Linked DNA regions of Persicimonas caeni. The protein of the gene in region 2 binds, or shares a complex with, the protein of the main gene of each other region. Links are inferred from orthologs where the notes say so. Each region holds a gene or a part of one and is shown on either strand. Other genes may lie near its edges.

Evidence for each region.
Region 1: the proteins of FIV42_RS18310 (region 2) and dapF are in contact, whole or in part, in a solved structure (PDB 5YGU), measured with the Escherichia coli proteins. The link is inferred for Persicimonas caeni from one-to-one orthologs.

The regions. Positions count from the first base shown.
Region 1 is NZ_CP041186.1:7,750,614-7,760,659, reverse strand. Bases 4,951-7,843 are described here. They hold dapF (diaminopimelate epimerase), read left to right. Parts: upstream 4,951-5,923; coding sequence 5,924-6,763; downstream 6,764-7,843. Other genes in these bases: FIV42_RS28840 (thymidine kinase), read left to right, coding at 7,787-7,843; FIV42_RS28845 (hypothetical protein), read left to right, coding at 7,030-7,656; FIV42_RS30450 (hypothetical protein), read left to right, coding at 6,868-7,026; FIV42_RS28855 (PilZ domain-containing protein), read left to right, coding at 5,410-5,805; FIV42_RS28860 (AMP-dependent synthetase/ligase), read left to right, coding at 4,951-5,179. Outside these bases: FIV42_RS28870 (CARDB domain-containing protein), read right to left, coding at 1-1,551; FIV42_RS28865 (hypothetical protein), read left to right, coding at 1,938-3,221; more of FIV42_RS28860, read left to right, coding at 3,308-4,950; more of FIV42_RS28840, read left to right, coding at 7,844-8,374; FIV42_RS28835 (uracil phosphoribosyltransferase), read left to right, coding at 8,377-9,189; hpt (hypoxanthine phosphoribosyltransferase), read left to right, coding at 9,359-9,838; FIV42_RS28825 (HEAT repeat domain-containing protein), read left to right, coding at 9,996-10,046. UniProt on the Escherichia coli protein: Involved in the succinylase branch of the L-lysine biosynthesis and in the biosynthesis of the pentapeptide incorporated in the peptidoglycan moiety. Catalyzes the stereoinversion of LL-2,6-diaminopimelate (L,L-DAP) to meso-diaminopimelate (meso-DAP).
Region 2 is NZ_CP041186.1:4,967,416-4,977,498, forward strand. The notes cover bases 2,902-5,831. They hold FIV42_RS18310 (NUDIX hydrolase), read left to right. Parts: upstream 2,902-4,073; coding sequence 4,074-4,589; downstream 4,590-5,831. Other genes in these bases: FIV42_RS18305 (aspartate aminotransferase family protein), read left to right, coding at 2,902-3,983; FIV42_RS18315 (hypothetical protein), read right to left, coding at 4,579-5,184; FIV42_RS18320 (Dps family protein), read left to right, coding at 5,335-5,778. Also shown: FIV42_RS18290 (hydroxymethylglutaryl-CoA reductase, degradative), read right to left, coding at 1-642; FIV42_RS18295 (hypothetical protein), read right to left, coding at 924-1,184; FIV42_RS18300 (hypothetical protein), read left to right, coding at 1,567-2,511; more of FIV42_RS18305, read left to right, coding at 2,556-2,901; FIV42_RS18325 (3-oxoacyl-ACP synthase III family protein), read right to left, coding at 5,877-6,887; FIV42_RS18330 (vWA domain-containing protein), read right to left, coding at 6,961-8,568; FIV42_RS18335 (hypothetical protein), read right to left, coding at 8,606-9,946. UniProt on the Escherichia coli protein: Master regulator of 5'-end-dependent mRNA decay.

The DNA.
Region 1 (10,046 bases), 2.8 Mb from region 2 along the record:
GGCCTCGTCGGTGATGGTCACCGGCTCGAGGTACACCTTCTGGTTATTGCTGCGGTACGGCTCGGACAGCGCGCCGAGCGGGTCGCAGACCACGTACATGTAGTAGGTGCCCGGGTCATACAGCGCCGGCACCACGAAGCTCTGCTCGATGGTCTGCTCGGTGTCGCTGTCGATGCCGCTGATGTTGATGTTGCTCAGTCGCGGGTCCAAGTCGGTGTTCACCGCCGGCTCATCACCCAGGTAGATGCCGCAGAAGAATGAACTCGCGTCGAGGGTGCCTTCATTGGCCACGACGAGGGTCGCCTCGAGGGTACCGTCGAGGAACGTGCTGTTGGGCGTGACGCTGAAGTCGCGCACCACGATGTCGGTGCCGTCGACGCGCTCGTCGGAGACGACCGTCGGGTTGGGCGAGGCGCCCACGTTGTTGTCGAGGTTCGCCTCGGTCGAGTCGCCCTGAATGGCGACTTCGACGATCATGTAGACCTCGAGCTCTTCGCCCGGTGTCGGCGCGATTTCGTTGTCGAGGACGAACTCCTCGGGATCGAAGACGACTTTGTCATTCGGCGGAACGTTGAACGGGTCGGTCTTTTCGAGCAGCATGTCGGAGCTTTCGTCGAGCTCGGCGTCGCCTTGCGACAACCATACCTTGGCGACGACGTCGAAGGCCTCGACGTTGCCGCGGTTGGCGACCGTAAAGCTCCGAGTCAATTGGTTGAGCGTCGGGAAGGCGCGGTCGGGAATGATAAGAACGTCGGTGACGGCGAGGTCGGGGAGCACTTCGTCGGGGTTCTCCACGCGAACGATGCCCTGGGCGACGTCGAGGTTGTTGCCCGGCTCCGAATCGGCGAGCTGGCCCTCGGGGTTGATCCAGCTGACGAGGTGATAATCGCCGCTGCTCACGTCGGAGGGAACCTCGGCGGACAAGCCCGCGCTGACGGACTCACCGGCAGCGATGACCGGCTCACCCTCTTGGGAGGCGGATACCGTGGTGGTCGCCAAAAGGGGCAAACCCTCGAGGTCATCGACCGTCACGCTGGCCGAGGGAGAAAGATAGACGGAGACATCGAAAGGAGACTCGACGGCGCCGGCGACTTGGTTGGCCACCTCGAAGGAGACCGTCAGGGTGTCACCGGTTTGCACGTTCGCCGGCGAACCGCGTGTCTCGCTTATGGCCAGGTCGACCGGCGCGAGCACGCGCACCGTAGATGTGGCGCTGCCAACCTCGGACCCGCCGGCCAGAGCGACGACTTCGACGCGGTACTGCCCCGAGTTTTCGTAGACATGGGTGACCGTGTCTTCGAGTTCTTCGCCCGAGGCCGTTTGGTTGTCGCCAAAATCGACCGTCCAGCTCAACTCACTGGCACTGGTGCCTTCGCCGGGGGTGATCGTGAAGCTGATCGCCGTCTCGACGCCCGGATAGGAGCTTGCCGGCTCGATGGACGTGATTTCGACCTCGGCCGTCTTCTCCCCGTCGTCGCCGCCACAACTCGTGCTCACCAGGGCGAGCGGAAGCAACAGCAACACGAGCAACATCGCTCGTACCTTCGTCATCAAATGCCTCATCGTAAAATCGTGCGACAAGCACACTACTAATCGGTCTACCGATGACGGATTTTCCGCCAAACAGCGTGTGGGCACAAGCGCCCGAAATATCTATAAGCGTTAAGATACTTATAAAAGCCGCTTGCTAATGCAAGCAACCCCGCCGCAAGTACAAATTCTGTGGGTGAAAACGACGCATGAGGGTCCCTGAAGCAGGGTGCGCCACTCGGTGACCCGACCAGCCAGCTTGGGCCCAAGATAGCTTGACGCACGAGCGCGGGCTGCGATAGCTTGTAGCGGACATTCCTAGCTGAAACAACCGTAATTCGCGGCACCCGCGAAAGTCTCAAAACGCCGGTTTTTCGGCGTAATGACGACGGCTTGAGGAGGACTTGTTGGCACAGGGCAAGAATAAGCCAGATCTTTCTGACCTGAAGGCGCGCCTCGGCTTGAAAAAGCAGGGCGCGGCCAAAGAAACCGAAGAGGCGCAACCGGCGCCGGGTCAGCCGCAAGGCGGTCCGGCGGCAGCCGCGCCGGGGTCGCAGACGCCGGCCGACGGCCCGGGACCTGCTGGTCCGGCGCAGGCCGGCCCAGCGCAAGGTGGACCCGCTCAGGCAGGCCCGCCGCACGGCGGCCCCCAGGCTGGGCCGCCCCCCGGGGCATCCGGCCCGCCTCCTGGCTCACAGGGGCCGCCTCCCGGCGCGCAGTCGGCGCCGCCGCGTTCGGCTCAACCCGCCGCGCAGCGACCGCAACCGTCGAAGCCTTCCCAGCCGTCGGGTCCGTCGACGTCTTCGTCCGCGACTTCGAGCAGCTCGACTGCCTCGCGGAAACCCGCGGCTGATATCCAGCTGGACGACGAAGATCTCAAGGCCGCCGGTGGCTCGACGTTCTCGCCGGCCACCGTCATTCTGATGGTTGGCCTGCTGCTCGTCGGCGTGATCTTCGGCTGGGTCGCATCGAGTTCGATGCAGAACCGCGAGATCTACAACGCGCGCAGTGACGACGCGGCACGGATTCACGAGGCGCTCAAGCCCAAGGTGGCTACCCTCGACGAGGCCAAGAAGCTGATTGGTCAGTTCAAGCCGACCGAGCCCGATTACGAGCTCAACCAAAAGCTCGCCGACCTCGAGATTGCCCCCGACGGCAACCTTTTGGGCGGCAACCGCCTGCTCCTCGGCCCGGAAATCATCGACTACGTGACGAGCTACACCGTCGACGCCAGCATGCTCGAGCAGATGCTCGACGAGCACGCCAAGGCGACCAAGGCCGACAAGAAAGAGCTCGAGCAGTTGGTCAAGGGCAACGAAGTCGTCAAGAAGGACCGCTTCGCGGTGCTCTTTGACTACGACCACCTGGCCCAGCGCAGCGGCAGCGAAGACTACATGCCCAAGCAGGGGCGCCTGGTGACCGTTTCGGAGCTCGAAAAGGACGATGACGGCAAAATCGAGGTCGAGCTGCTCAACAGCGACCGCACCGTGAAGACCAACATTCAGGGCATCTTGCCGCTGCCCAAGGGAGACATCCTCGACACCGGCGGCCCGAATGCGCTGAAGCGCTACCAGCAGCGCGTGGCGCGTATCCAGCGCCAGTTGCTGAAGTTCGAGAACTACCGCGGTACCATGATGACGAAGCTCAAAGAGCTCGGCTCGCAAGATTCGGCGCCGTTGCTCAACTTCTAAACTCGACCGGGTATACCTGCCCGAGCCGCAAGATCGAGACCCACGTCGTAACTGGCGTGGGTCTTTGTTTGTGAGGAATGAAAAAGATGACTGAGACCATTCTCGAGCTGTTCAAACGCAGGGTCAACGAATTCGGACCGCGCGCAGCGCTGCTCCACAAGCAAAACGGCGAGTGGGAAGAGCAGTCATGGAAGGAGTGGTGGGAGCAGACCGAGCGTCTCGCCGCCGGACTCATCGACCTGGGCGTCGAGCCGGGTGACCGCATATGCGTGCTCTCCGACACGCGCATCGAGTGGGTGTGGATCGATATGGCGGTGGCCATGACGGGGGCCGTGATCGTGCCGATTTACCCGTCGACGCTCCCCGAGCAATGCGCCCACATCATTCGCGACAGCCAGGCGCAGGTGGCCTTCGTCCAAGATCCGAGCCAGCTCGACAAGCTGGTCCAGATGCGCGAGGCGCTCTCTTGCCTACGACATGTCGTCTACCTCGACCACGCCGCCGTGCTGGCCAATCCGGACTGGAAGGGCAGGCGACAGGTGCGGCTCGAGGAGGTCATCGACGCAGACGACGACTGGATCGCGAGTTTCGATGCGCTCGCAGCCGTCGGGCGGCGACGTGTGGCCGAGGACCATCGCTACGTGGCCGACCGACGCCAGGGCGTCGACGCCGCGGACCTGGCGACGATTATCTACACTTCGGGTACCGCCGGCACCCCCAAAGGGGTCGAGCATACCCACGCGAGCCTCGCCGCCGAGGTCGATGCCATCGCTCAACTGGGGGTGCTCACCCCCGACGATCGCCAGCTCCTCTTTTTACCCCTGGCTCATATCTTCGCGAAAATGCTCTTTTTGGCGGCCATTGGAACGGGCGTGCAAACGGCGTTCGCCGAGAACCTGCCGTCGGTCGTCACCAACCTTCGGGAGGTGCGCCCGACCTTTTTCGCCGGGGTGCCGCGAATCTTCGAGAAGATTCACGCCCAGCTTCTCTCGGAGCGTGACCGCATGGCCGGCCCGGACAGCTCGCTGTTCGAGCGGGCGATGCGCCGCGGCAAGGAGTTTAGCCGCCTGCGTCAGCAGGGCAGGGCGCTCGGCCCGCTCGACCGACTGGAAGACAAGCTGTACCGCACGGTCGTCTTCGACCGGATTCGAGAGTTGTTCGGCGGCAACGTGCGCTTTCTGTTCTGCGGCGGCGCGCCGCTTCGCGCCGACCTCGCCGAATTCTTTCACGCCGCCGGCATCCTCATCTTGGAGGGCTACGGGTTGACGGAGACCGCGGCGGTTTCCACGCTCAACCTGCCTGACGACTTTCGCTTCGGCAGTGTCGGAAAGCCGCTGCCGGGTGTCGACCTGACGATCGCCGAGGACGGCGAGGTGCTCGTGCGCGGGCCAATGGTCATGCGCCGGTACCACGGCCTCGAAGACCAGACCGCGGCTGCAGTCGACGCCGAGGAGGGGTGGTTCCACACCGGCGACCTCGGCCGCTTCGATCGCGACGGCTTCCTCTACATTACGGGGCGCAAGAAGCACCTCATCGTGACCTCCGGCGGTAAGAACGTCGCTCCCGAACAGCTCGAGACTCGTCTGAACGAGTGCCAGTTCATCCACCAGGCCGTCATCTGCGGCGACGACCGGCCGTTCATCTCCGCCATGATCACCCTCGACGAGACCGCTGAGACCTGGGCCATCCAGCACGGCATCAGCTTCGAGACGCGCGCCGAGCTCGCCGACCACCCTCAAATCCGCGAGCAGGTCGCTCGCGAGATCGCCAAACTGAACGAGGCGCTCCCTCACTTCGAGACCGTGCGTCGATTTCACATCCTCCCCGAGCCTCTCAGCGCCGAAGCTGGCGAGCTCACCCCGACAGGCAAAGTGCGCCGCCGCGCCGTCCTCCAGAAGTACCGTGACGTGGTCGATACCCTCTACAAGCCCGCTCAGGCCCCGCCCCAAAAAATTTGACGGCCCTCCAACGTGATGTACGGTGGATGTAGGTATTGCACCGAGGCGTTGCTTAGAACCGCTTGAAAGCATCGCGAGAAAGAGTCGGCAGGCTTGCCAAGGATGGCAAAGGGCGCACAAGGACGTGCGCCGCCTGTCGGCTCTCTCGGGCAACCCACGTGAACATCATTGGCTGTTTGAAATTGACGCGACACGGACGTCGCACCGCTCGAATGGATACGGAGGTCCCCATGTTCGGCTCACCCTACACGCATATTCGACGCTCGCCGCAAGCCAAGCCCTCCTTCGCTGGGCTTCGCCGCTACAACCGGCGCGAACTGGAGACGAACGTCGTCGTCCAGGACAGCGAGGGCTGGGAGATCCCGCTCGACAGCGTCGATATCAGCCCCACGGGCATCTTTGTGCGCTCGGACTTCCTCTTCGAGATCGGCGAGGAGCACACGCTCATCTTCGGTGTCGAGGACAAGGGGATCTTTCGCATTCGGGCGCGCGTCGCACGCGTCGAAGAGCCTCAGGACGATGATATGTTCGCCGGTGCCGACCTTCGACCCGGCATGGGATACGAGTTCGTCGACACCGAAGAAGAGACCTGGCACGAACTGTGTGCAGTGGTCGCCGGAGCTTAGCCGCGCGACCCGGCGGCGCCTCGGTCCGGGGTTTTTCCCGGCTAAATGCGCCTTTTGGGTTGAGTTTTTGGCACGTCCGGCATATGAAGTGGGCCGTTAAAACACACGCGTTGTAGAAGTGAGCCGTTTTCCACCGGTGAAGTCCTTTCCGATCTTCAAATACCACGGTCTTGGCAACGACTTTGTCGTGGTGCGCGAAGCCGACGCCCCCGACGTCGAAGCCCATGTCGAGGCGCTGTGCGACCGCAACCGCGGCGTCGGCGCCGACGGCGTGCTCGTGCTCTCCGAGTTCGAAGACGCTCAGGCGCGCATGGTCATCTTTAACCGCGATGGCTCGCGCCCCGAAATGTGTGGAAACGGCGTGCGCTGCGTGGTGCGCCACCTGGTGCAAGTCGAAGGTTTCTGTGCCGACGCGCTCACCATCGTGTCTGACGCCGGGCCGCGCCCGTGTCGCGTAGAAGAGCAGGGCGCAGGCACCTGGCAGGTCGCCGTCGAAATGGGCGAGGCCAAGCTCGATGCCGAGCCGGCACATGTCGACCACGACGGGTTCACAGCCGAATTGGTCAAGGTCGACATGGGAAACCCGCACGCGGTGACCTTTCAGGCAGCCCCCATCGAGACCATCGATGCGATCGGCGAGCTACTCAACGCAGCACACCCCGAGTTTCCCGAGGGTGTCAACGTCGAGTTCGTCGAGCAGACCGGCCCGCAGGCGATTCGCGTCGACGTCTACGAGCGCGGCGTGGGGCGCACCCAGGCATGCGGCACAGGCGCTTGCGCCGCGGCCGTGGCTGCCATCGACGCCGGTCTTTGCCACGCCGACGCCCCCGTCGAGGTCGAACTTCCCGGCGGCGTGTTGCGCATCGAGCTTCGCGACGGCGTCGTCTGGATGACGGGACCGGTCGAGTACGTCTTTTGCGGCGAAATCACCGACGACTGGCTGACTTCACAACGCTAACAAGTCTGCAATCAGCAACGAACCAGCAGGTAAGAAACGAGCAAGCATTGGCAGTGGACACGAGATTCGCCACGGGTGGCGACAAGAGCGGTCAAGGACGAGCGATGACAGGACGAACGATGTATAAAGTGTGGGCGTTGGCTCTGGTGGCGTTGACTCTGAGCGCGTGTGACGGACGCGCACTGGTCGCAGGCAACATGTTCTTTATGGGCATTACCTGCGCGATGCTCTGGTCGACCATTAACCTCAAGAAGAAAGACTAGACCATGAACCTCGAAGACGCGCTGGCCCCCGGAGTCGACACCGAGACCTTCTTCCTCGAGCACGTCCCCGCGCTCTTCGAGGCGCGCCGGGAACTGTTCGCCTCGGCCTACGACACGCCCGTCATCGTCTCGGTCCACCTGACCGACACGGACGAGAAGTACACCTACGAGTTCCGCCCCGACGGCTGCGAGGTCGAGGCCGACGAGATGATCGACTTTCCGGTGGTCACCGTCGCCGGGGAGGCAGCGCGCTGGGAAGACTTCAAGCGCCACGTGCTCGAGGTCGCCAAGCTCGCCGAAAAGCGCGCCAACGACACCGACGTGCCACGCAAGGTCACCCGCGAGTTTCTCGACGAGTTCGAGCGCTACGATGGCGAATTCGTCCTGGACCTGAGCGCCGACGACCTCGACCAGCCCATCGTCGTCCACCTCATCCTCAACGACTACGAGATGCCGGCCGGCGCCCCCAGCCTGCGCATCGGCGCCACCTTCGAGATGGGCGAGGAGCTCGCCCGCGGCGACGTGCGCCCCAAGGACTTGGAGAACCGGGTCAAGATCAAAGGGGATCTTTCGCTCGGGCTCGAGGTCGGTGGGCTACTCTTGAAGTATTTCCCGGAGTTGGAAGGCTAGAGCAGAGGGGCCCATCCGACAACAAAGTCTCGTTTTTTATTCCGACCCTTGCAGCAATTCGACTCGGCGACTAAAGATCAGCCGCGTCGAATTTGTGTAGTTGTCCCCCCGCCTCCGTGCGCCGCCGAACATGATTATTCAACCTCGCGATGTCGGTTGGATCGAGGTCATCTGCGGGCCGATGTTCTCCGGGAAGACCGAAGAGCTCATCCGTCGGCTCAAACGCGCCCAGTACGCGCGTCAGAATCTGCAGATCTTCAAGCCGAAAATCGACGACCGGTATGACGCCGAGTCGATCGTCAGCCACAGCAAACAAGCGCTACCGAGCTACCCGGTCGCCGATGTCGGCGAGATGCGTGAGCAGCTCGACGCGCACGTCGAGGTCATCGGGATCGACGAGGTCCAGTTCTTCGACCTCGACGTCATCGAGTTCTGCAACGAGATGGCTCAGAAGCAGTGCCGGGTGATCGTCGCCGGGCTCGACCAAGACTATCGCGCCGAGCCGTTCGGCCCGATGCCCCAGCTTCTGGCGGCCGCCGAGTACGTGACCAAACTGCACGCGATCTGCGTCAAGTGCGGCAACCCCGCACACCGAAGCTACCGGCTGGCGACCAACCCCCAGCAGGTCCTGGTGGGCTCCGACGAGCGGTATGAGGCGCGCTGCCGGCGCTGCTTCGCCCAGGGCTACAGCGAACAGCTATCCAACGAGGAGGCATGACCGTGGATTCTCAATACTCGAATCTGTCGTACAACCTCAACGAGATCGAGCACCGCTACGGCGACAACGTTCATATCCTGAACGATCCGTTTGCGCTGTCGCAGCTCGCCAAGCTGTGCTCGCCGGATGTGGGCCAGCCGCAGTTCAACCGGCTCATCGAGATTCTGTACCAGCGCCTGCTCATCTCGGTCATCAACACCGAGTTCCCCCGAAAAAAGGCGACCGTTCACAGCCGCATGAAGGAGCATACCCGCCGCGGGGTCTTTCGCGGCGAGCTCATCGACGACGAGACCGAGGTGGTCACCGTCGATATCGCTCGCGCCGGCATCTTGCCCTCGCAGGTCTGCTACACCTACCTCAACGAGCTGATGAACCCCGTCCGCGTCCGCCAAGACCACCTGATCATGAGCCGGGTGACCAACCCGCAAGACGAAGTGGTCGGCGCCAAGGTCTCGGGCGAAAAGATCGGCGGGCCGGTCGACGGGCGCATTGTGCTGTTCCCCGATCCGATGGGCGCGACCGGCTCGTCGCTGTCGACGGCGATCAGCTACTACAAGGAGACCTTCGGCGGCGAGCCGCTGCGTCTGATTACGCTGAACCTGATCTTTACCCCCGAGTTCGTCCGGCGCCTCAAGAATGACCACCCCGACGTGATCATGTACGCCTGCCGGCTCGACCGGGGTATGAGCCCCGACGAGGTGCTCGACACGGTGCCCGGCGAGCGCTGGGACGAGGAGAGCGGGTTGACCGACAAGCACTATATCGTGCCTGGCGGCGGCGGCTTCGGCGAATTGATGAATAACGCGTGGATTTAGCCCAGAGTTGCTCGCGGAGGGCTCGAGGCTTTCTCGAGCCGCTGTGGGTGGCGGGTTTATTGGAGACGTTAACTAAGAGAGGTACGCCATCGACAATCTGCTAGACGACATCGAAGTCCTCATCAGCGCCGAGGAACTCGACAAGCGCAACCGTGAACTCGCCGAGCAAATCACCGCCGACTTCGAAGGCGAGCAAGTCCACATCATCGGTGTGCTCAAGGGCTGCTTCATGTTCGTGACCGACCTGGTCCGCTACATCGACCTGGACCTGTCGGTCGACTTTCTGGGGCTGTCCAGCTACGGCGACAGCACCAAGTCGAGCGGCGTGGTGCGCATGACTCAGGACCTCTCCGATCCCATCGAAGGCAAGAACGTGTTGATCGTCGAGGACATCGTCGACACCGGCCTGACGATGAAGTACCTGCTCGAGAACCTGCAGACGCGTCATCCGAAGTCGCTGTCGGTGGTCACGCTGCTCGACAAGCCGGCCGGCCGAAAGGTCGAGGTGCCCATCGAGTACACCGGCTTCGAGATCCCCGACAAGTTCGTCATCGGCTACGGGCTCGACTACGCCGAGTTGTATCGCAACCTGCCGTATATCGGCTACGTGCCCCAGATCGAGGAAGAGGACCAAGCTGACGACGAGTAAGAGGACGCACAAGCGCCCCTTGACCTCGGCAGCGCTTCGCCGAACAATGCAGCAACTCGTTGAAAGTTGTTGATTACCAGCATGAAGTACCGCACCGGCCCCCCGACTCCCGGGGCGCCGGCGCGCTTCCATACGGATTCCGAAGAAGGAGGAGTCGATGAACCTCGCACTATTGAAAACGACCGCCGGGCGCAAACTCGCCGCCGCG
Region 2 (10,083 bases):
CGGGGCGATGCCCTCGGCCATCGTGTTGATCAGGTTGGCGCCCATGGCGTCGACGGCGTCGATGAGTAGGTGGACCACCAGCATCTTGCGGTAGTCGCCGCCGTCGAGGATGCGCACCTCGATATCTTTGGCGCCGCCGCCGCGCGCCACCATGTTCGGCTCGAAGGAGTTGGCCAGCTCGACCAACTCGCTGCGATGGGCGAGGATCGCCTCCTGGGCCGCCTCGAAGTCGGTGCAGCCGACCACCTGGACCTGGCCGATCATCACGTTCGATTTGCACTCGGACTCGAACCCACCGCTTTGCCGCACAATCTTGGCGCAGTGGCTCACCGCCGCGATCACGCTGGGCTCCTCGACGGCCATCGGTACCACGTAGTCGTTGCCGTTGATCGTAAAGTTCAGTCCCAGGCCCAACGGCAACTCGAAGACGCCCACGCAGTTTTCGACCATCTTGTTGGCCGTCTCGCGGTCGAGGCCCCCGTCGCGCTCACGGAGAATGCTCGCGTCCTCTTCGTCGATGATCCCATGGTCGAGCAGACACTCGAGACGCTCGTCCATCGACATTCGGTAAAAGCCCGAGATGCGGCTAGACGGCCGCGACTCTTCGGTCGTCGAATCGATGTCGGGATCGACTTTGCTCATCGGTGAATCTGATCGCAACTGCAACATGTTAGTTGTCCTATTTTCAACGCTCGGGTAACCCGCCGGGCCGCTTGGGCCGTCGTTTTCAGAAGCTAAGATGCAGCCGGGTCACCGTCCGTGACACATTTGTTCCACGGTAGGAACTAGTGCACTGTCGCGCACTGTCTCAACGACTTTCCGACGAGTGGTCGATATCGGCCGATGAGTCGTCAATGCGCGTCACGAGTCGTCGAGACTCTGCAGGACAACGCAGTTCAAAAAAGGTTCGTTCCCGAACCAAATCAGCGTTTGAACCGCCGGATATACAATTGCGGATCAATCCCCTTCGACCAGCGTACCAGCACCTGAACCGCGCCTTGGTAGGGTTGTTTTTGGTCGAGGTTGACGTGGGTCCAGACGTCCTCGATCTCGCACACCTTGGTCTGGCCGCGCCATTTGACGAGGATATGCTCGCCGATTTGGGGCACGCGAAACTGGTGGTCCGAGCGGGCGCCGGGAACCGGGACTTCGGCGTTTTCGTCGACAATCACAATCTGATACATATTGACACCGAGAGATCGGCAAGATGGTAGCTTGAGCATGACTTGCGTGTCGCGTCGAGTATACGGCGTTTCACGCGCGCGCGGAAGTTTCCCGCAGATGACTGGCATTTGTAGGGATATTTGCGGCGCAGCATGCCTGATGGATGCCTGATAAGTGAGCGATACGGAGTCCTCGATGCGATGTCCGACATGTGTAGGAGGCTGTCTACTGGCGCTGTTCGCAGCGCTCGGTGTTCCGGCCTCGGGATTTGCTCAATCTGACGGGGCCGCTCCTGCGCCCGAGACACCCGAGTCTGTGGAGGCCGAACAGACCACCGACAAAGCTCGAAGTGACAAGCCAAAAGCAGACAGTGTTCCCGCTGGTGTCCGGCCCAATGTGTTTGTGTCGGGAAAACTCGCGACGACTCCCCGCGATCCCGACTTCGGGCGCCGAGGAGCCGCGAGCGCCGATCAGTTCTACACCGAGAATCTAGGTCTTGCTCCGGTCGACCAGCGCCGAAAGATCAGCGCGGTGGCTGACCGTAACGTGCTCGTGCCGATGGCACAGACCGTCTCCGAAGGGACGCTCTCGTACTCCAACTACAATTTTCTGGGCAACTTGATCACCTACGGGGCGAGCGACAGACTCGCCGTGACCGCGGGCGTGGTGCTGCCGGCCGGCGATGGCGATCTCATTACGTCGGTGTCGGGCAAATACAAACTGCACGAATCGAGAAACTGGATCGTTTCGGTGCTCCCCTTTGGCGTCGCGGCCAACGGTTCGATGAACCTCGACACCTACCAGTACGGATTGGGGAGCGGCGTGCTCGCCGACTTCCACGCCAGCGATACGGTGGTCTTGAGCGGCGGGCTGCTCGGATTTGCCACCCTGTTCGCCGGCTACGACCGCTACGGCGACGATTGCACGCGCTCGGAGTTCCAGGCAGAGAGCTGCCCGGTCGAAACGGTCGACCTCACCTTGCCGGCCGGTGGCCACTGGATCGCCGCCACGCTCGGCGCCAATTGGTTCGTGAGCGACCGCTTTTCGGTCAATCTCGAGTATATCCTCGGCGGTAGCTGGGGGACGTTTTTCGGCGTCGAAGACAACAGCGAGTGGAATGATCTGGAGTCGCGGCGCGCTCGCTTCGAGGATCCCGAGTTCGACTCGAGCTTTCCCCATGGGCAAGGCCCGACGATCTCGTTGGGAGGCACCTGGTCGAACGGGAGCAGCGCGCTGCAGTTCGCCTTGGTCTTCATTCGTCGCCAAGACGACCAAAATACCTTGGTGATCGACGAGAGCCGTGAGTTTACCCCGGTGCCGATGCTATCGGGGGCGTTCAACTTCTAAGCTTGTGCCCCACAGGCCTTCCTGTACCACGACTGGCCCCTCCTATGTCTGAGACAAGTTCCGCGTTCGGTGCACTGTTGCCGTCGCTGCAAACCGAGATCCCCGGCCCCAAATCGATCGAACTGGTCAGTGACCTCGCCCAGAGTGAGTGCCCGGCAATCACCGCCCGGCGAGCTCGCCGCGAGCGCGAGACCGGTGTTCCTCAGGACCCGATTGTCTGGGAGCGATCGCTGGGCGCCAATATCGAAGACGTCGACGGCAACGTCTATGTCGACCTGACCGCGGCCTTCGCGGTATGCGGGTTGGGCCACAATCCGCCCCAGGTCGTCGAAGCGGCCCGCGAGCAGGTCGGACGGCTCACCCACGCCATGGGCGATGTCTACCCGAGTCGCGTCAAAGTCGAACTGGGCAACTTGCTGGCCGAGATCGCCCCGGGCGATTTGCGCCAGTCGATCTTTGGCCTCTCGGGCGCCGATGCCGTGCAGGCAGCGCTCAAGACGGCGGTGATGCACACCGGAAAGCCGGGCGTGATCGCGTTTTGGGGCGGCTATCACGGCCTCTCGTACGGCGCGCTGAGCGCGACGGCCTATCGCAAAGAATTTCGTGAGCCGTTCCTCGATCAGTTGAGCCCGCACGTCCAGCACGTGCCCTTTCCCGATCCGTATCGGCCGCCCTTTGGGCTCGATCCCGAAACGCCGGCCGAGGAAGTCTCGTCGGCAGTTCTTACGCACCTGCGACAGATCCTCGCCCACCCGGCAAGTGGCGGCGAGGGGATTGGCGCCATCATCGTCGAGCCTTTGCAAGGCCGCGGCGGCGAGGTCGTTCCTCCGCCCGGGTTTCTGGCGGGGCTTCGCGAGCTGTGCGACGAGTTTGGTCTCGTGTTGATCTTCGACGAGATCTACACCGGCCTGGGACGCACGGGTGATCTGTTCGCCTGCGAGCACGTCGACGTGATTCCCGATATCATGTGCATTGGCAAGGCCATGGGCGGCGGCTTTCCTATCTCGGCGGCGATCGGCCGCCCGGAGGTCATGGGCTCGTGGGGCCTGAGTTCCGGAGAGGCGATTCACACATCGACCTTCCTGGGGAACCCACTCGGTTGCGCGATGGCGAAGGCGGCGATCGCCACGATCGTCGAAGAAGAGTGGCCGCGCAAAGTGCGCGAGCGTGGCGAAGCCTTGCTCGATCGATTGAATGGGTTGGCTAGGCGTTTTCCGACAGTCATCGGCGACGTGCGCGGGCGCGGATTGATGCTCGGTATCGATTTGGTCGAGGATGCGGCGACACGCGAGCCTAACGGAGCGCTGGCGTTGGCGCTGACCGACTATTGTCGCAAACACGGCTACCTCGTACTCCCCTCGGGGGTGTACGGCAACGTGCTCGCGCTGAGTCCGCCCTTCGTCATATCTGACGCGCAGTTGGACGGGTTCTTCGAGGTCTTCGAGCAGGGCCTATCGACGTTGGCACAATGAGACAAAACTTGACGTGTCGCTGACTTCGCCTTAATCAGAAGGGGTTGAAATAAGCTTCCACTCACCTGCATCCATCTTCCGAAGCAGCGCATGGCGACCAAGTCCTCATCCCAAAGCAACGAACAAGAACACTCCTCTGGGGGCGTCCTCGTTCGCCAAGTCGAAGGCGAAAACCTCGTGTGCCTGGTTCAGATCCCCACGCGCGGTGGAAATCCGAGCTGGCGGCTGCCGAAGGGATGCATTGAGGAAGGGGAGACGCCCGAAGAAGCTGCGATCCGTGAGACGCGTGAGGAGACCGGATGCAACGGCGACGTGCTCTCAGAGTTGAGCGACGTCGAGTACTGGTACACCCGCCGTGACGATGAGAGCGGCAACCGCATTCGCGTGCGCAAGACGGTCGATTTCTTCTTGATGAAGTACACCAGCGGCGATGTGGCCGACCACGACCACGAGGTCGACGAGGCGGTGTGGTATCCGTTCTCGGAGGCACTTCGCACCATCAGCTACGACGCCGAGCGTCGGGTGCTTCAAGAGGCCATCCACGCTTGGGATGCTTACCTGTACCGCAAAAGCTTCGAGGAAGAGGGTGTCGGCTCTAGTCTGTGACTCGGCCTGCGCAGCTCAACAGAGATGACGCCAATCCGGTCGGAAGCGCCTCATCGGTCGCCTCGAGGACCTCGTCATCCACCTTCGGGTACTCACTCGCCTCCCCGGCGGTGATCTTCGATTCCAAGACAAACCGGCCGTCGCGGCCGCTCACCACCAGCCAGACGGGCCAGGGCTGATCGCGCTTTCGCTCGTCGAGCTTCTCGTCGGGGACGGGCGTCGAGAAGAGCTCGAAGCGCGGCTCTTCGATCTTCACCAGTTCTTCATCGTCTTGTAACCACCGGAACCCCTCGTCGGTCACCTCGATGTCTCGGCGCACCTCGACGGTGCGGAGCGCCTGACGAGTGAAGAATCCTCGTAAAAAGTAGAACAGCACCATCCACACGATCACCACGATCGCCGAGATGATCAGCGCGTCGAACGGTGCGGATCGCACCCCCTCGAATGCACGCGCCACCGCAAACAGCACGGCGGCCAGTCCACCGACAAGTCCCGCTAGAATCGGGTGTTTTCCCATCCACCGCAAAGCCTCGCCCAACCACCCTGTGCGCGGCTCTTCGAGGACCGTCGTATATGCGATTCGAACTTCTGTCATACGTCTCCAAGGCGCGGTGCCCGAAGGGTATTTAGAATCTCTCTAACTCGTGCTTGACGCTAGTCGACTCGAGCATAGCTTGATGCCGCAACGATCTTTAACAAAGGTTTGACCACCAACGAAGCACACACTTGCAGTACGGAGGAAAAGATGGCGACCGAAAAGACGATTGAGCATCTGAACACGCTTCTGGCTGACTATATGGTGTACTATCAGAAGCTGCGCAACTACCACTGGAACGTAAAGGGCCACGAGTTCTTCAAGCTGCACGAGAAGTTCGAAGAGGGCTACCTGATGACGGCCGAATGGGCCGACGACATCGCCGAGCGCATTCTGGCGCTGGGCGGAAAGCCGCATTCGACGATGGGCGAGTTCGTCGAGAACGCGCGCCTCAACGAAGAGACCGGCACGCCTAACTGGCGTGAGATGGTCCAGAACCTTGTCGACGACATCCAAGCGCTCAACGAGAACAGCATCGACCTGATCGAGAGCGCCGAGGAAGATCGCGATCGCACCACTGCAAACGTGATCGACGGGATCGTCGATGCCCAGGAGGAGAACCTGTGGATGTATCGCACCTTCCTGAAAGACTAAACCCGAAGGGTTGAATCAGCCTCAGGTCGTACACGCCCGCCGTCGGTTTTGACGGCGGGCGTGCTGCGTTCTTGGTGATGTATCTGGGCGGCGCAGTTCTACAGGCGTAGAAGCGCCGTGCCCCACGTATAGCCGCTGCCGAAGGCGGCCATCGCCACCATTTGGCCCGAGCGGGCGCGTCCATCTCGCCGAGCGATATCGAGCGCCATCGGCAAGCTTGCGGCGGTGGTGTTGCCGAATTGATCGATCGTATGCACGACTTGATCGTCGCGCAGCCCCAGATTCTTGGCGACCATCTCGTTGATGCGCCGATTGGCTTGGTGGGGGACGAGCAAAATGTCATCGAGCGCGGTTGCAGCGTCATGCTCGCCGACCCCGTGCCGGTCGAAGAGTGCCGTGATCTCACGCTCGAGCGTGCGAACGGCGTCTCGGAAGACCGTGCGTCCCTTCATGTGGGGAAAGTGGCGACCGTCCTCGAGATCGTCCGACGAGATATGCGGCCGGCTCGTCGAGCCTGGCGCCTCGCACCACAACGCCTCGGCGCCCTTGCCGTCGGCGCCCAGCGACACCTCGATGACCCCGGCATCGCCGTCGTCTCGCCACTCGAGTACGGCGGCGCCTGCGCCGTCCCCGAACAGAAGCGAGACGGAACGTCCTTCCGGGCTCAAGTCGAGCCCCGGCGAGTGTGCCTCGCTGCCGACGACGAGCACCCGTTCGTAGGTGTGGGTCGCCAGCCAGGCGTTCGCCACCGAAAGGGCGTACAGAAAGCCCGAGCATTGGTTGCGCACATCGAGCGCAGGGATCGGTGCGAGTCCCAATTTTCGTTGTAAGAAGACGCCGCTGCCAGGGAAGGTGACATCGGGAGAGAGCGTAGCGAAGATGATCGCGTCGATGCTCTGCGAAGAGCACCCCGCGTTCTCGAGCGCCGCACGAGCAGCGTGCTCGCCCATTGTCGAGGCCGATTCGCGAGCGCCCAGATAGCGGCGCTCGCGAATGCCGGTGCGTTCTTCGATCCAGTCGGCTGTCGTACCCAACAGCGGGGCGAGCTCTTCATTGGTCACCACACGCTCGGGCACGTAGTGTCCGGTACCGGCGATCACAGTGGGCATGACGCTCCGTGGGCAAAGGCGTGACTGCAGGTTTCCAGTCTAACCACCTCCGCCCACCCTCGGCAACCAGAGCTCAATCGCTCGGCCACGGGTTGGGCGGCTGCCCGACCTCTTCCTCGCCGCCAATCTCCTCGATGTTTTCGATGAGCTGGTACATCAACGCGAGATCGGCCTCGATGTCGGCATCGGCCTCTTCCTGGGCGGCAAGCCACGCTTCGACGTTGGCGGCCAGTGGCACCAACACGTTGAGCGCCGCATTCGGCGCACCGTGGGAGGCGCGATCGGTCGCCATCTTGAAGCCGGCGTAGATGTTGAGCGTCACAAAGGCCTTTTCGACGGTGAAATTCTCGAACTCACCTTCGGCCGGCGTCTCGCCCGGAGCCAGCGGGTTCGACAACGAGATCGTCTGCTCGACGAAGTCTTCGGTGCCCGGCTTGCGGTAAGTCAGGGTGAGATCTCCCACCGGCGCGCCAGCCGGTGTCTGGGCGAGCATGTCCGGATCGTTGGTCGGCACGAGTTCGAGCAAGATCACACCACCACCGCCGCGTCGTCCGCCGCCCGGGCCGATGTCGTCGATGCTCTGGCGACTCGCCATGAACATGGCCGGGATATAGATGCTGGCGTCATGATCGTCGCCCATCCAGTCGCGGGTGCCGTAGGCGGCGCGGAAACGATAGGCCTCGGCGCCATCGAAGGTGACGCTGACATCCTCAGCCAGCGGGACCATAAAGGAGCTGATCTCCTCGACGAACACCTCCTCGACGGTGGTGAGGTCTTCGATGAAGTAGAAGTTACCCGCGCCCGCCTCGCTGAGCTTGCGCATCAGCTCGAGGTCGAACTCGCGGCCCACACCGATGGTGGTCAGCCCAACGCCATTTTGAGCGTAAGAGGCGCCCAGGTTGATGATGCGATCGGTGTGGGTGATCCCGGCGGTGGCCAAACCGTCGGACAGCAGGATGACCCGGTTTTGGCGGTCGCCGGCAGCGTGAGTGGTGACCTGCTCGGCGGCCTTCTTGAGCCCGTCGTAGATGTTGGTAGAGCCACCCACCGACAAGTTGGCGATCTGTGTCTTGAGCTCGGCGCGATCAGGATCGTTTTCGGGCGTCGACCGGAAAACGAGCTGCGCGTTGTTCGAGTAGGTGACCAGCGCCACTTCGTCCTTGGGCGCGAGCTCGTCAGCCATCAGCTGCAAGCCCTGGCGCACCGAATCGATGGAAGCGCCGTGCATCGAGCCGCTGGTGTCGATGGCGATCGCCATGTTGAGCGGCGGGCGCTGGAAGTCATCGGGCTGGTGCGGGGTGTTGAACCCGATCGCAACGGTGGTGCAGTTCGACCCGTTGATCATGTTGCCCTGCACGCCGAACATGCCGTGCAGGCAGATGTCATCGCCGCAGTCAGCCGGCGGCAACTCGAATTTGTGCTCGTTGAAAAAGCCCACGGCGTCGAGCGTGCTCGGCGCAGGAATCTCGCCCTGCTCGACGAGCGTGCGGAAGCGGCCGAAATCCTGTGCGCCCGACTGGCCCACGCCGGTCGAGCCGCCGGAGTTATTGGCCGGTGCCATCGCACGGCTGTCGAATCCGGCGCTGGAGTCATCGGCGCAGCCGGCGGCGCAGAGCAGGGCGATGGCGACCAAGATCGCCGACAGGCGGCCAACGGGGAGCTTGGGTATGGGTGCACGCATGGTTCTTCTCCAACTTCGGTGAGCGTTCATCATCCAATCAGTAACGGATCACTGAGACTGCTTCGATATAGCCATAGCCGCGGACGCCGAGGCGCTGCGAGACTTCGTCTGTGGTGCATTGCGGGTCGAGCACGGGGCGCTCGAGCGCGCGTACCAGGTGCAGGGTGCGTCTTCCGTCGTCGAACGCGAGGGACTCGCCGGGAGCGAGCACCTCGGTACCCTGTCCGGTCTCGGCGAGGCGCAAATCGGCGGGCAGATCGATCTGGCCGCACTGTGTTTCGATCGGCTCGCACCCAGTTCGAAGAGCGGTGCGCGCATCGACGCCCATGTCCGACGGGATAGCGGTGCCACGGGTCAGAAACAGATGGGCGCTGCCGTCGACGAACCCTTCGGGGCTGACGTAGTCGGCGCGGATCGACAAGCCATCGAAGCCGCCCTGGCGCGACAAGGCGCGCAACTCGAGGACGACGTCGTGTTGCTGGCGTAGTTCGATGGCCGACAGCGCCTCCAGCGGCGCGCAGAGCAGATAGCTCTGGCGCGCTTCGGCGTCATAGCGTCGCTCGAGTTCGAGGGTATGGCATCCATCGATGCCGGCGTCGATGTGCCGCAGGGCCCACTCTCCATTGGGAGGCTCCTCCCAGACCATCGACTTGCCTGCGCCGGGCATCTTGCACTCGTCGGGAATCTGTTGGGGCTCGTCCGGCCGCCAGGCGCGCTCGAAGTGCAGCTTCTGTGCGCCCACCGACTCCCAGGAGTACGTAGCGCCCGGCGGAATCTCGGCCGCTTCGGCTTCACCTTCGGCACCGCACACCTGCGATTCGCCGCAGGGTCGAAACCGGTACGATTTGATCTGGTCGGGATCCACGTCCTCGTAGTCACCGCGCAGTACCACGGTCTGAGGATCGGGCTTGATGTACTCGGGGATATTCGGGTCGAACGCGAAAGTCTTGGGCTGCAGGCTATCGTCCCAAAAGACGATGATATCGTCGACGGTGTCGCTCTCAATCAGACTCGCCGCACATGGCCGGCCGCCCAGATCATCGACGCCGCGCCAAGGATCGGTGTTGTCGATCCCCATGCCGAGTTCCTGGTCGGAGTAAAGCGGCCAGCGCACCGGCGCCCCGAACGCATCGTCAGGAAGAAAGCGATCGGGCGACTCGGCGACGCGCTCGCAGTCGAGTTGGACCTCGGGGCGCAGGTTTCGCACCCGAAGCACATGCATCTCACGCGACTTGTTGAGCACGGAGACCCGCGACTGCAGTTCGGCCGAGATCAACGGCGGCGTGGGGTTGGGCCCGCAGGAGCCCACCGCCATCGCCAGCGCGACGACGGAGGTGAGACGAGTGCCGGTTGAAAGATGTCGATTTGTACGATGCATACGCGCTTTCTTGGCTCTCATCGTGCTCACTCTCTCGGGCGGCCCCGAGGCGGACGGTGGTTGGGTGTGCAAGCTTTGGGCCACAGTGTAATCGACACGCGAGCGTGCGCAAACGGGCGTGTGAGACGGGCCGGGTC